Regions from separate parts of the Aerococcus sp. BD502 genome, predicted to be linked through region 2. Evidence: predicted binding sites of a transcription regulator. Region 2 holds the regulator's gene; each other region holds the start of a gene.

Evidence for each region. Region 2 encodes NrdR, which represses ribonucleotide reductase genes. Its sites were predicted from a motif close to ACACNATATATNGTGT; they were not measured.
Region 1: a site for NrdR is predicted at 2,647-2,662, ahead of nrdD (anaerobic ribonucleoside-triphosphate reductase). Genes of this name have one in related genera too.
Region 3: a site for NrdR is predicted at 2,087-2,102, ahead of nrdH (glutaredoxin-like protein NrdH). Genes of this name have one in related genera too.

Annotation. Positions count from the first base shown of each region.
Region 1 is NZ_CP147972.1:450,928-455,176, reverse strand. It holds gene nrdG (anaerobic ribonucleoside-triphosphate reductase activating protein) at 1-346, opposite strand, end outside; gene nrdD (anaerobic ribonucleoside-triphosphate reductase) at 421-2,589, opposite strand; gene dnaX (DNA polymerase III subunit gamma/tau) at 2,902-4,249, shown strand, end outside.
Region 2 is NZ_CP147972.1:1,404,174-1,408,422, reverse strand. It holds gene dnaI (primosomal protein DnaI) at 1-132, opposite strand, end outside; gene WF803_RS06640 (DnaD domain protein) at 129-1,556, opposite strand; gene nrdR (transcriptional regulator NrdR) at 1,614-2,069, opposite strand; gene coaE (dephospho-CoA kinase) at 2,145-2,756, opposite strand; gene mutM (bifunctional DNA-formamidopyrimidine glycosylase/DNA-(apurinic or apyrimidinic site) lyase) at 2,775-3,599, opposite strand; gene polA (DNA polymerase I) at 3,617-4,249, opposite strand, start outside.
Region 3 is NZ_CP147972.1:1,823,042-1,827,290, reverse strand. It holds gene WF803_RS08740 (5-formyltetrahydrofolate cyclo-ligase) at 28-591, shown strand; gene WF803_RS08735 (NUDIX domain-containing protein) at 618-1,085, opposite strand; gene WF803_RS08730 (NAD(P)H-hydrate dehydratase) at 1,103-1,975, opposite strand; gene nrdH (glutaredoxin-like protein NrdH) at 2,128-2,349, shown strand; gene WF803_RS08720 (Rqc2 family fibronectin-binding protein) at 2,432-4,087, shown strand; gene lexA (transcriptional repressor LexA) at 4,152-4,249, shown strand, end outside.

The DNA of each region.
Region 1 (4,249 bases), 890 kb from region 2:
GTTTGTCTTCGGTTTCCTGGAGCAATTCTTCATAGTAATAGCCGCTCCAACTCCAAATATCTTTTTGGTCGCCAAAACGCTCGCGTACCTTTTTAACGAGGCGGTTCAGGACTTGGGTATTTAAGAAAGGCTCGCCGCCCAAGAGCGTTAGGCCCTGGCAGTAGGGTTTGGCGAGATCACTGAGGATGCGCTCCTCCAATTCGTCGGTATAAGGCACGCCATAATTAAAGTTTTGCACAATTTTATTATAGCAACCCTTGCAGGCGAAGGGGCAGCCGCTCACGTAAATACTGCAGCGCACCCCATCCCCGTCCACAAAATTGAAGGGCTTATAGTCAGCAATCATCTGTTTAGAAAAGCGTTCTGCGGTCCATTCTTTAGGTTTTGGATTGCGCAAAGTCTCACCTTCCTTATCTAAAGCTAATCAGTCGGCATATGTTTCACGCGGGAAGCAATTTCCTTGTGGCGGCCTTCTGCCATGGGTCGAATATTAGGATTGCCTAAGTAGCCGCAGGTCCGCTTGACCACGTCACAGGTTTCCGGATCGGTGTTCCCGCATTGAGGGCATTTAAAGCCATGTTCTGTGGGTAGAAATTCGCCCTTAAAATCACACTCATAACAGCGATCAATCGGAGTATTGGTTCCTAAGTACCCCACCTTGTCATAAGCAAAGTCCCAAACTGCTTCTAGGGCTGTTGGATTTTGCCGCAGGTTGGGGTATTCGCAGTAGTGAATGAAGCCACCGCTACAATACTTGGGATAAGGACTTTCAAACTCTAATTTTTCAAAAGGCGAAGGATTTTTCCGGACGTCATAGTGGAAGCTATTCGTATAGTAGCCTTTGTCGGTGATGTCTTTGACTAGGCCAAATTTCTCCGTATCCAAGCGGCAGAAGCGATCCGTCAGGCTCTCACTTGGTGTGCTATAGACACTGAAATGATAGCCGTATTGCTCGCCCCAGCGATCGGCAGCTTCCTTCAAGCGGCGCACAATGTCCACGGTGAAGGCCTTGGCTTCCTCATTGTGCTCCCAATTGGGACCATAGAAGCAAGTCGCTGCTTCATAGAGGCCAATATAGCCTAGGGAAACAGTCGCACGTTTATTTTTGAAAACTTCATCGACGTCGTCTTCTTCATTGAGTCGTTTGCCAAAAGCGCCATATTGGTAGAGGATGGGGGCATTTTCTGGTTTGGCTTCCTTGGTACGTTCCACTCGGTAGAGGAGGGCTTTTTCCATGAGCTTTAAGCGTTCCTCTAAGAGGGCGTAGAAGTCTTCCTTTTTATGGTTGGCTTCCATAGCAATGCGGGGAATATTTAAGGTCACGACCCCTAAATTCATGCGTCCGCTATTAACTTCTTGGCCATTTTCGTCCCACCAGCCTTGAAGGAAGGAACGGCAGCCCATTGGTGTTTTAAAACTCCCCGTCAATTCGATTAATTTGTCATACATTAAAACATCTGGGTACATCCGTTTGGTGGCACATTCGACCGCCAATTGCTTAATGTCGTAGTTGGGGTCCCGCGGTTCGAGATTGGTGCCCCGGCGAATAGAGAAAATCAATTTAGGGAAGATAGCAGTCCGCTTTTCCCGGCCCAGGCCTCCAATGCGGACATTGAGGATGGCTTTTTGAATTTCTCGGGCAAACCAATCCGTCCCTAAGCCAAAGCCCAAAGTGGTGAATGGCGTTTGCCCATTAGAGGAGTAGAGGGTATTAATCTCATACTCCAGGCTTTGCATGGCATCGTAAATGTCTTTCTTGGTTTTAGTATAGGCATATTGCTCCCTTTTTACTGCATCCTCAATCCAATCCTCACTAAATTGGAGGTGCTTTTGGAAGTTAAGACGGGCGTAGGGAGCCAAGAGTTCATCAATTCGGTCGGCCGAGCATCCCCCATATTGGGAAGAGGCTACGTTAGCAATAATTTGCGCAATTTGAGCGCAGGCCGTGTTAATGGATTTGGGTGACTCAACTTCCGCATTCCCAATGTGAAAGCCATTGGAGAGCATTTCATTAAAATCAATTAAGCAGCAGTTGGTCATCGGTGAATAGGGTGAGTAGTCGAGGTCGTGGAAGTGAATATCTCCCTTCAAGTGGGCATTGGCCACGGCCCAGGGCATCATATTCAAGCCGAGCGCCTTAGCACTCACGCCGGCCGTCAAGTCCCGCGTGGTATTGAAAACCCGTGAGTCCTTATTGGCATTCTCGTTCAAGACGCGTTTATCACCGGCTCTAAATTCCTTTAATTTCACATTGACATCCATTTGCCGGTCGTGGTCATTAATTTTATGGCTGCGGTATTTCTGAAAACGATGGGCCGCCTCCGTATAGGAATGCGCCTTTAAGACATGAACGATGGCATAGGCCATGTTTTCAGTCGTTTTTTCTTCATATTCCGTTTGGTAGTAAGCCAAAACTTCCTCATAGAGAGTTTTAATATCTTGGTCCGCATTGCCAAGGGCTTTTTTTAGAGCGACTTGCACTTGTGAAGGTCGAAAGTTCACCCGGCGGCCATCACGCTTGGTGATTTGCTTTAAACCCACAGCGATTTTGGTGGGAACTGCCGTGTTAGTGGGGTGTTCTTGTAACATAATAATCCTCCTTGGCTTAAAGTAGGCACAACTTATAGTGTTTGCCTTAGTCACTTAATACTATATCTGGTATCTCAGGAAAAATCTAGAGGCTTTGAGAAGATTGCTTACCAAAAAGTAAATATTGTTCCTACTCCCGACCCTCAGGACAAGCTTTCATGAAAAATTTGTTTATTTGCATTGGGAAAAGAAGGCGTCTGAAAAGCATTTTTTGTTTTTAGTCGAAAAATTTGAGGAGCTGATCCACCGTGTCTTGTGACGCAAAATTTGTTATACTATAGAAGAGTATCTAGAAAGGAAGCAGGTGACCTCATGAGCTATCAGGCCTTATATCGGGTGTGGCGGCCCCAGCGTTTCAGTGATCTGGTGGGCCAAGATGCCGTGGCTAAGACGCTGAAAAATGCGATCCGCCACCAGCAAACCAGCCACGCCTATCTCTTTACCGGTCCGCGGGGGACGGGGAAAACGAGTGCGGCAAAAATTTTTGCCAAGGCCATTAATTGCCCCAATCAAGAAGATGGGGAGCCTTGCAATACTTGTGAGCTTTGCCAAGCAATTACCCAGGGCAGCTTGGCCGATGTGATTGAGATTGACGCCGCGTCAAACAATGGGGTGGAGGAGATTCGGGATATCCGGGATAAAGCCCGCTATGCGCCTACTGAGGCTACTTACAAGGTGTATATTATTGATGAGGTGCACATGCTCTCCCAAGGGGCCTTCAACGCCTTACTCAAAACCTTAGAGGAGCCTCCTGAGAATGTTATTTTTATTTTAGCGACGACGGAGCCCCATAAAATTCCCGCTACGATTATCTCCAGAACCCAGCGTTTTAATTTCAAGCGCCTGGATACGGCTGATATTGAAAAGCATTTAGAAAAAATTCTAAAAGAAGAAGGCCTAAAAGCGGAAGACGAAGCCCTCCATATTATTGCTCGCACGGCGAATGGGGGCATGCGCGACGCTTTGAGTTTACTGGATCAAGTGTTATCCTTTTCGGAAGGGAAAATTGCGGCAGAAACAGCCCGCACTATTACGGGGAGTTTGAACGAAGACCAATTGACCGCTTATATTAAGGCGGTTCATGAGGAAGACGTGGAGGCGGCCTTAGCCACTTTAGAAGGTATGCTGGCAGCGGGCGGCGAGCCACATCGCTTCCTCGAAGAATTGCTCTTTTTCTTGAGGGATCTCTACTTGGCGAAGATGCTGGGCGCTGATGCTGACGTTTGGAGCCGGCCTTATCCTGATGCCTTCTTCACTTTGAGTGCGGCCTTGACGCGCGAAGAATTGAATGGCATGCAGGAGCTTGTATTAGAGCGGGTGAGTGACTTACGTTTTGCGAGCCAGCCGCAAATTATTTTGGATTTACTGACGATGCAATTAGCCGCTAGTCACTTTAAGGCTAGCCAAGCCCCCAAGGAAAAAGAAGCCGAAGCGGCTGACCACATGCAGGTGAAACAATTACAAGCCGAAGTCGCCGCCTTGAAAAAGGCGGTCAAGGAAGGGCCAGTGGCGAGTGAATCCACCCAGCCCCTACCGCAAGCACCCAGTCGGCCTAAGGCTAGGGGGCAGGTCGCTGAATTTGAACCCCGCTACCATTTGATTTTTAAAACCTTGCAAGCCGCGACAAATACCGATCGCCGGCAAATCGAAGCCGTTTGGC
Region 2 (4,249 bases):
CGTAAGCTCTTTTTGGGCTAGGAAGTCTCTGACATCCGAATCCGCGAGGACTTTTTCTTTAATACTTTTAAGCTCTTGATTCAAGTGCCCCCGGTCCAGCATATTTTGCATCGCTTCTCCTACATTTCTCATTCTTCCTCTCCCTCCCTTTCTCGTGCCTTAATGCGCTCAATGAGCGAGTGGCGTGCTTGCTCTTGGCTCGCCCTATCGGAAACTTCTCTTCGCGACTGGCCATTTTTTTGCTCTTTTTTTGCTTTAATGAGCCAGTCAGGTTGCGTTTCTTCATAAACATAGCGTTTTTTATAGCGTTCCGCTTGCTCCTTTTGCTGCTTTGTTTTTTGGTCTTGGCGGTTTTTAATATACAAAAAAGCCTCTAGGGAATTTTTCAGGCCCTGCTGCTGCCAATCATCGGCCAAGCGTTGGAGAAAGCCCCAATTTAAGGTTGAATTATCCAATTCAATTAAATAGTAGTAAATCATGGCATTATATAGACTCTCCGGCAAATGAAAGCGCGTCAATAAATCCGTGAGTAGCTTTCGCTCCTTGGGGAGGACTTGACCTTGACGCTGGCGTTTAATGCTAGTGAGAAATTCATCGGGCGCATAATTTTCACAGGCGGCCACGACTTGGCTAGCTGCTTGGGGTAAACCAGCTTCAGCCAAAGCGGCCTCAATTTGGTCAGTCTTAGTCTCTTCAGGTGCTATGGGAGAACTTTGCCTTCTGCTTGAACGTGTAGCTTCCGCATACTCCTGGGCTCGGCGTTTGAGCATGTCGGCATCCAGCTTTTTCTGGTGGAAATCATAGGCATCAAAACACAAGCGAAATAGCTCTGTCTCATCATAGCCGTAAAGCTTGTGCAGGGTTAGCACGAGATCTTGCAAGCTGCCAGTGAGTGCTTGCTGGGGAAGCAAGCTATCTTGGAACAAAGCTTTGAAGTAGGACCAAGAAAAAGTACGGGGACCCGAACTAGTAGTCAATGGCGGCCGGCCTTGGTTGGAATGCAGTAAGTGCTGACTCGCCGCTTCTTCCAGATGTTCGCTGGGCAAGCGGTAAACATCTTGGAAACTTAAAGTTTCTTCTTCCCAAGCTATGTTTTTCAAATGCTCAGGCCAGATATGGGAAAAGCGTGCCTCTAAGCGCTCATAAGTTTGCTGGCCCAGGCGGTCAAGGAGTAGAGTTGAAAGCAAACTATCCCGGAAAAAGCGTTCTGGGCGTAAGGGCGCATAAAGGTCATAGCGGTAAGCGAGTTGCTGGCCTGCCTCTTGTTGCCGGAAGACCCGTAAAAGCCCTAGGGCCTCAAGACGCGTCCTGGCCTCATAGTATATCTCTTTACTGATCACCAAACGTTCCAGAATATCCCGGTGCCTAGTTTCCAAAGACAAATGGCTTTCAACTTCCACCAAACTGAGTAAGGCCTGGTAGAGGGCATAGCCACTGGCATGGATTAAAGGTTGGTACAAGTAAGCCAAGACTTCCTGATCCAAGGCCTCTACCCATTCACGCTGGACGACAATAAAACTCGTTTGACTGTCCAAAGTTTGCCAGCCACGCTCCATAATCTCCTCCTAATTCTTGTCATCTAAATCTAAATTCGTTTGCCCATCGGCTTGATTTTACTGCAAATTTTTCAGACGTTCAATTTCATGCAGAAAAACGGTGGGGTCCTCGAAACGGCGGTAAACACTGGCATAGCGAATATAGGCGACATCGTCAATTTTAATCAATTTATCCATGACCATTTCACCGATATCTAAGGCCTTCACTTCTGTTTGACCTTGCTCTCTTAAGGTCGTTTCAATGTCAGAAACCACCCGCTCCAACGTCTCCAAGGCAATCGGCCGTTTTTCACAAGAGCGAATCAAGCCGCGCAGTAATTTCTCCCGGGAGAACTCCTGACGGTTGCCATTGCGCTTAATCACCAGTAAGGGTGACTGTTCCACCCGCTCAAAAGTCGTAAAACGGTAATCACATTGAGGGCACATCCGCCGCCGCCGAATGACTCGCCCTTCTTCTGTGGGGCGCGAGTCGACCACTTTGGTATTCGAATAATGGCATTTTGGACATTGCATCAATCCCCACTCACCTTCCGTTATTATTGGGATATCTTCTTCAGTACGCTAGCTTAATTATAGCATAGCTCGCCTTTATTCTGGCCAGTCTTCATAACCATTGAAGAGAATCCAAGCTTCGATTTGCCGTCTTAAATAGGCTTCATCTTCATTATTATCAATGACGATATCGGCCCACTCAACCTTCCGTTCAATATTAATTTGAGAGAAAATTCGCTCCAAAGCTTCCTTTCTCGCTAAATGATCCCGTGCCATGAGGCGCTCTAATTGAAAAGTTTCCCGCGTGTACACCACCATAACCTGGTCCACCAAACCCTGTAAATTTTTCTCATAGAGCAAGGGGATATCCATCACCACTAAGGACGGGTGATTGACTTTCGCTAAAGTGCGCTCCTTAATGAGCCATTGGCGGAGCAGAGGCTGCATGAGCTGATCTAACTGCTTGCGAGCTTTTTCGTGTCTGAAAATAAGCGCAGCTAATTTTTCCCGATTCAAACAGCCATTTTCAAACAGAAACTCTTCCCCAAAAATCGTTCGTATTTTATCCAAGGCGGGGCTAGGAGGCTCCACCAAGCGTCGAGCCCCTTCATCTGCCGAAATAACGGGGAAGCCTTTTTCCTGAAAAACACGTGCTGCACTGGATTTTCCGGTCGCTATCGAACCTGTTAGCCCTAATATGAGTGTCATGTTCTCCTCCTTGTGCTCCTAGATCATGGGTTTTTGGCAATGGGGGCAAAAGGTTGTCCCGCGCCCCGCTATTTTTTCCTTCACCAAGGGGCTTTTGCAAACGAGGCAAGGCTCACCAGCCCGACCGTAAACCTGCAACTGATGCTGGTATTGCCCGGCTCGTCCAAAGGAATTCGCATAAGTCCGAACGGTCGTCCCGCCTGCTTTTATTGCCGCTTTTAAAACACTTTGGATATGTTTGAGCAAAACTGCCACCTGGCTATCCCTTAAGGCCCGCGCTGGCGTAGCCGGATGCAAGCCAGTTTGGAAAAGAATTTCATCCGCATAAATATTACCGATGCCTGCGAGGACATGCTGGTCCAAGAGAACAGCTTTAATGTTTCGGCTTGTTTTCTGAAATTCCGTCTTTAAATAAGGCACTGTCAGAGCTTCTGGCTCCGGCCCCAAGCCTAAGGCCAAAACTTCTGCATCAGTTTCTTCCCTGGGGAAGGCTTTGAGCCGGCCAAATTTACGCACATCCCGATAGAGTAATTTTAAATCGTCATCTAAAGAGAAGCGCAAATGCGTATAAGCATCTTCGTCAGTTTCAGCGGCCACAAGCAGGAATTTACCTTCCATGCGCAAGTGAGCCAGCCAAGCCCAATGCGTCCAGTAAAAAATTAAATACTTCCCGCGGCGGTCGACTTCTTCTAATTTTTCTCCCACCATCAACTCTTTAAAACGTTCAAGTGCCGGTTTTTCAATAATTGGTGGCCAGCCGACCCAGACCTTCTGCACCTGATGGCCCCGGGCATAGGTGTTGAGGCCGCGCCGTACATTTTCAACTTCAGGTAATTCGGGCATGCGTCCCCTCCTTTCTTTTAATCGGCATCGTACCAGGTCGAACCATGCTTCGTTTCTACGGTCAGAGGGACGGTTAAGTCGACCGCTTCAGCCATCACTTGGGGCACGAGTTCTTCCAGGCGAGCAATTTCTTCGGCGGGGGCTTCAAAAATTAATTCATCATGCACTTGCAAGAGCAAGCGGGCCTGTAAATTTTCTTGTTTAAGGACTTCCGCCATCTTCACCATGGCCAGCTTAATAATATCAGCAGCGGTTCCTTGGATGGGTGTATTCATCGCCGTTCTCTCAGCAAAACGCCGGCGGTTAAAATTCTTGGCCTTGATATCTGGTAAGTAGCGCCGGCGATGGAATAAGGTCTCTACATAACCCGCCTCGCGGGCTTCTTCAACAATTGCCGTCATATATTTTTTTACTCCCGGGAAACTCTCGAAGTAACTATCGATAAAGTCCTGGGCTTTTGGCCGGCTAATCCCTAAGTTTTGACTCAAACCATAATCACTAATGCCATAAACAATGCCAAAGTTCACGGCCTTCGCACTCCGGCGTTCATTAGCCCCGACTTCAGCAGGTTCGATGCCAAAAACGCGGCTGGCCGTCGCCCGGTGTATATCCTTGCCCGCCTTAAAGGCTTCCTGCAAATGCTTGTCTCC
Region 3 (4,249 bases), 420 kb from region 2:
TAATGAACTTATCGGAGGTGGCTAAAAATGGAAAGTAAAAAACAACTGAGAAAAAAAGTTTTGGCCAAACGCAAAGAACTATCTGAAAGCTACTATCAAGACGCTAATCAGATCATCGTGGATAAGCTATTAGAGCATCCCGAATTTAAAAAAGCAAAAAGTCTTTTCTTATTCATGCCGATGCCTTATGAATTCAATACGAAGCCGGTGATTAAAGCAGCCCATGAAGCTGGAAAAATAACAGGGATTCCCCGCGTTGCCGGACCAGGAGATATGCGTATTCACGAATATGCACCCGGTGATAAACTCATTAGTGGGCCTTACAATATTGAAGAACCAGCATCTTCCGCTAAGGAGTTAGGCCCAGCTGATATCGATTTGGTTATCATGCCTTGTGTCACTTGTAACAATAAAGGGGAGCGTTTAGGCTACGGAGGCGGCTTCTACGATCGCTTCCTCAAAGAATTTAAAGGCACCAGTTTACTTCCTTTTTATTCTAGACTACAAGTTGAGGATATTCCAACAGATCAATATGATCAAAAAATTGATATCATTATGACTGAAAAAGGCACTTTTGACTTACGATCTTAACACCAAGTAGGGGCTAATCCTAGCCCCTATTTTTTAACATCACTTTCCGTATTAAGCTCCAAAAAGCCCAGAGGCTCTTGCCAGTGTGTTAAAGCAAGATTTCGATCCGTGATAATAGGTGAGGGTAAATTTTTTAGAGAGAACCATTGAAGGGCATCATGCTTATAAGGCTCTAAAATTTCTGGAGTTCCATTAAAACGGTCAATTTTAAAGAAAAAATTGTAGTATCGCTCAGTCGGACTTATTTGATTATGGGTCACCATCAGAAAAGATAAATCCTCAATTGCAATATCGAGGCCTACTTCCTCTTTTAATTCTCTTTGGGCAGCTTCACGAACGCTTTCTCCAGCTTCAACATGTCCACCCACGCCATCCCAAATATTAGGAAGCATATGGGTTTGATTACGATGTTGAAGAAGGACTTCTGTCCCGCTTTCTCCCTCTCGACTTACAAAAACAATAGCTGCACTAGGCGTACGATGATGCCTTGTCATTATAACACCTCCTCAAATTACGAATGCCGGTCTCGTTGCTTTAATTTTTTATTTCGCCATTCTCCCATAACTTTGGGCAATAATTGGCTGACGTTTGTTGGCCGGACACTATATTGCTCTTTATAGAGCAGATCGGCACAATAACTATGCAAACCAACCGCAAAGAGAACTCCTAAAGGAAGATCATGAAATTGACCTCCAAGGCCACCAATCATACCTGCAAGTGTATCCCCCATACCTCCCGTCGCCATCCCTGGATTACCAAAGGGATTTACCCAAATATTATTATCATCACAAGGTAGGTAAACTTTTGTTTCCTCACTTTTTTTCACCAAAATAAAATGGTTCTCCCTGACCCAAGCCAGTATTGCATGTTCATCTGAACTTACAAGCTGCTGATCAACAAAAGCAGCAAATTCTCCTGGGTGAGGAGTCAATATTAGCGGATAAGGTAATTTTTTTTCTTTTGTAGGCAAAGCCAAATAGTGATGGAGGCCATCCGCATCAAGGACCAAATATCGTACTTGCGAAAACCATTTTAAGCTTTGCCAAATTTTTGAGAATTGCTGATAATTATTTCCCAAGCCGGGGCCTAAAACAATCCCTGTCGCTCGCTGATGCAATTGGTTCGTCCAAACGTCTATTTGTTCAATATCCATGACCATTGCTTCTGGCAAACGGGCGTGAATACTGGCAAAATTAGTACGATGAGTGACTATTGTCAGCAAGCCAACTCCGGACTGAATAGCTCCTTCGCTGGCCATAATCGCTGCTCCGCCCATAAATTCATTCCCAGCAATGATAACAAGATGGCCAAAGCAATTCTTATAAGCTGTTTTTTTCCGGAGAGGAAGCCATTCTTGCAATAATTTTTTGCTGATTTTATTCATTACGACCCCTTCTTCAATATTTTATTATAACACAATTGCGATTTTTTCTTTACACCTTTAACTCCATTTTTTGCTATAAAAGTATATGTAGTGCTTGACATCTCACATAGTATACTATATATTGTGTCTATATTAAAGAAAGAGGGATTAGCATGGTTACCGTATATACCAAACCTAATTGCATGCAATGTCAATTTACCAAACGATTTTTAACCGATAAAAATATTTCTTTTGAATCCATCGATGTTACTCAATCTAAAGAAGCTTTAGACACTGTAAAAAGTCTAGGCTTTCAAGCCCTTCCTGTTGTCACTGCTGAAGGAGAAGAACCTTTCTACGGTTTTCGTCCTGATCGTCTCCAACAGCTTGCTTAAGCTATTGACGATCATGTTAGAATAAGTACAGATCAGTTTTTCTGACTGTACTTTTTTAAATGGCTAAATAAAGGAGGATTGTATGGCACTCGATGGTTTATTTGTACACGCCATGGTAGGAGAATTGAAACAAAATCTACTGGGAGGAAGAATTCAAAAAATTCAACAACCCCAAGAGTTAGAATTATTAATGACCGTTAAAAAAAATCGTCAGCAAAAAAAGCTTTCTTTATCTGCCCATGCCTCCTTCCCATGCGTTCATCTCACTCAAAATAAATATTCAATTCCAACCGAACCTTATAATTTTTGTATGGTCCTTAGAAAATATATTCTGGGAAGTCAAATTACTAAAATTGAACAAGTAGCTAATGATCGGATTATTTACTTTGAACTATACCTCCGGGATGAATTTGGTGAAGACCAACTCTATCGTCTTATCCTTGAATTGATGGGGAAACACAGCAATATTTCACTTGTCGATAAAAACGGAATAATATTAGATTGCATTAAACATGTCCCCCCCTTCAAAAATAGCTATCGAACTTTACTGCCGGGCGGTAAATATTTTTTCCCACCCCAGCAAAATAAAGTTGATCCTTTTCGAGAAGAAAACCAAAACTATATCCAAGAAATTAAACCAGACGCCAAAGATATGGTGACTACTTTCTTGGGCTTTGGGACAATGAGTGGGAGAGAATTGGCTTATCGCTTAAAAAAAGCTCCTAACAATAAACTTCAAGTTTTCAAGGAATTTTTAACCGACTTGGATGACCCCTCACCTAACCTCGTTAATAATGAAAAACAAATTTCATATTTTCCTATCGATTATCGGTCTATTAAGCAAGAAAAAGTATATTTCGATAGCCTAGGTGCCCTATTGGATCATGTCAGAGAAGAACATGCTAACCTGCAAAAATCTAATCAATTAGCAAAGGAAATTCAAAGAGCGTTAGATCAACGGCTTAAGCATCTGAAAAAAAAGCAAGATAATTTCCATAAAGACCAAGAAAAAATAGATAAAATGGAAAATTATCGCATTAAAGGAGAAGTTCTAACCGCTAACCTGTATCAAATTGCCGATAATAGCAGTGAGGTTAAATTAATCAATTTCTATAATAACGAACCCATCACGATTACATTAGATCCCAAGATATCTCCCGCTATGAATGCCCAAAATTTGTTTGAACGCTACAATAAATTAAAGCGCAAAAAGCACTACTTGAAGAAACAAAAAGTAGTCTTAGAAAACGAACTTGAATATTTAGATAGCCTTCAAGTGCAATTAGATTTAGCCCAACAAGAGGACTTACCAGAAATTAAAGAAGAACTAGAAGAACAAGGTTATATCAAAAAGCAAAAAAGTCGACGAAAGAAGCAAAAGTCCCCGATGAGTCAGCCAAGAACTTTCAAGTCTTCTGAAGGCAATCGGATTTATGTGGGACGAAACAATAAGCAAAACGATCACCTAACGTTTAAAAAAGCGAATAAAAAGCATTATTGGTTTCACACAAAAAATATTCCTGGAAGTCATGTTATTTTAGCCACGGAAACACCAACAGATACCGAAATTATAGAAGCAGCAGCATTAGCAGCTCGTTTTTCTAAATACAGTCAGTCCAGAAACATCCCCGTTGATTATACACAGGTCCGACATGTGAAAAAACCTTCTGGCGGAAAACCAGGTTTTGTCAATTATTTCGAACAAAAAACCGTTTATGTCGATCCGGCAAGAACCTAGGCAAACACTTGTTCAAAGCAAGCCAATAATGCTAGAATAAGGCTAATAGGAAGGGAGGGATTTGATGAATTCACGTCACACTGAAATCCTAAAATATATCTATCAATGTGTTGAAGAAAATGGCTATCCCCCAACTGTTCGTGAAATTTGCTTGGCTGTGGG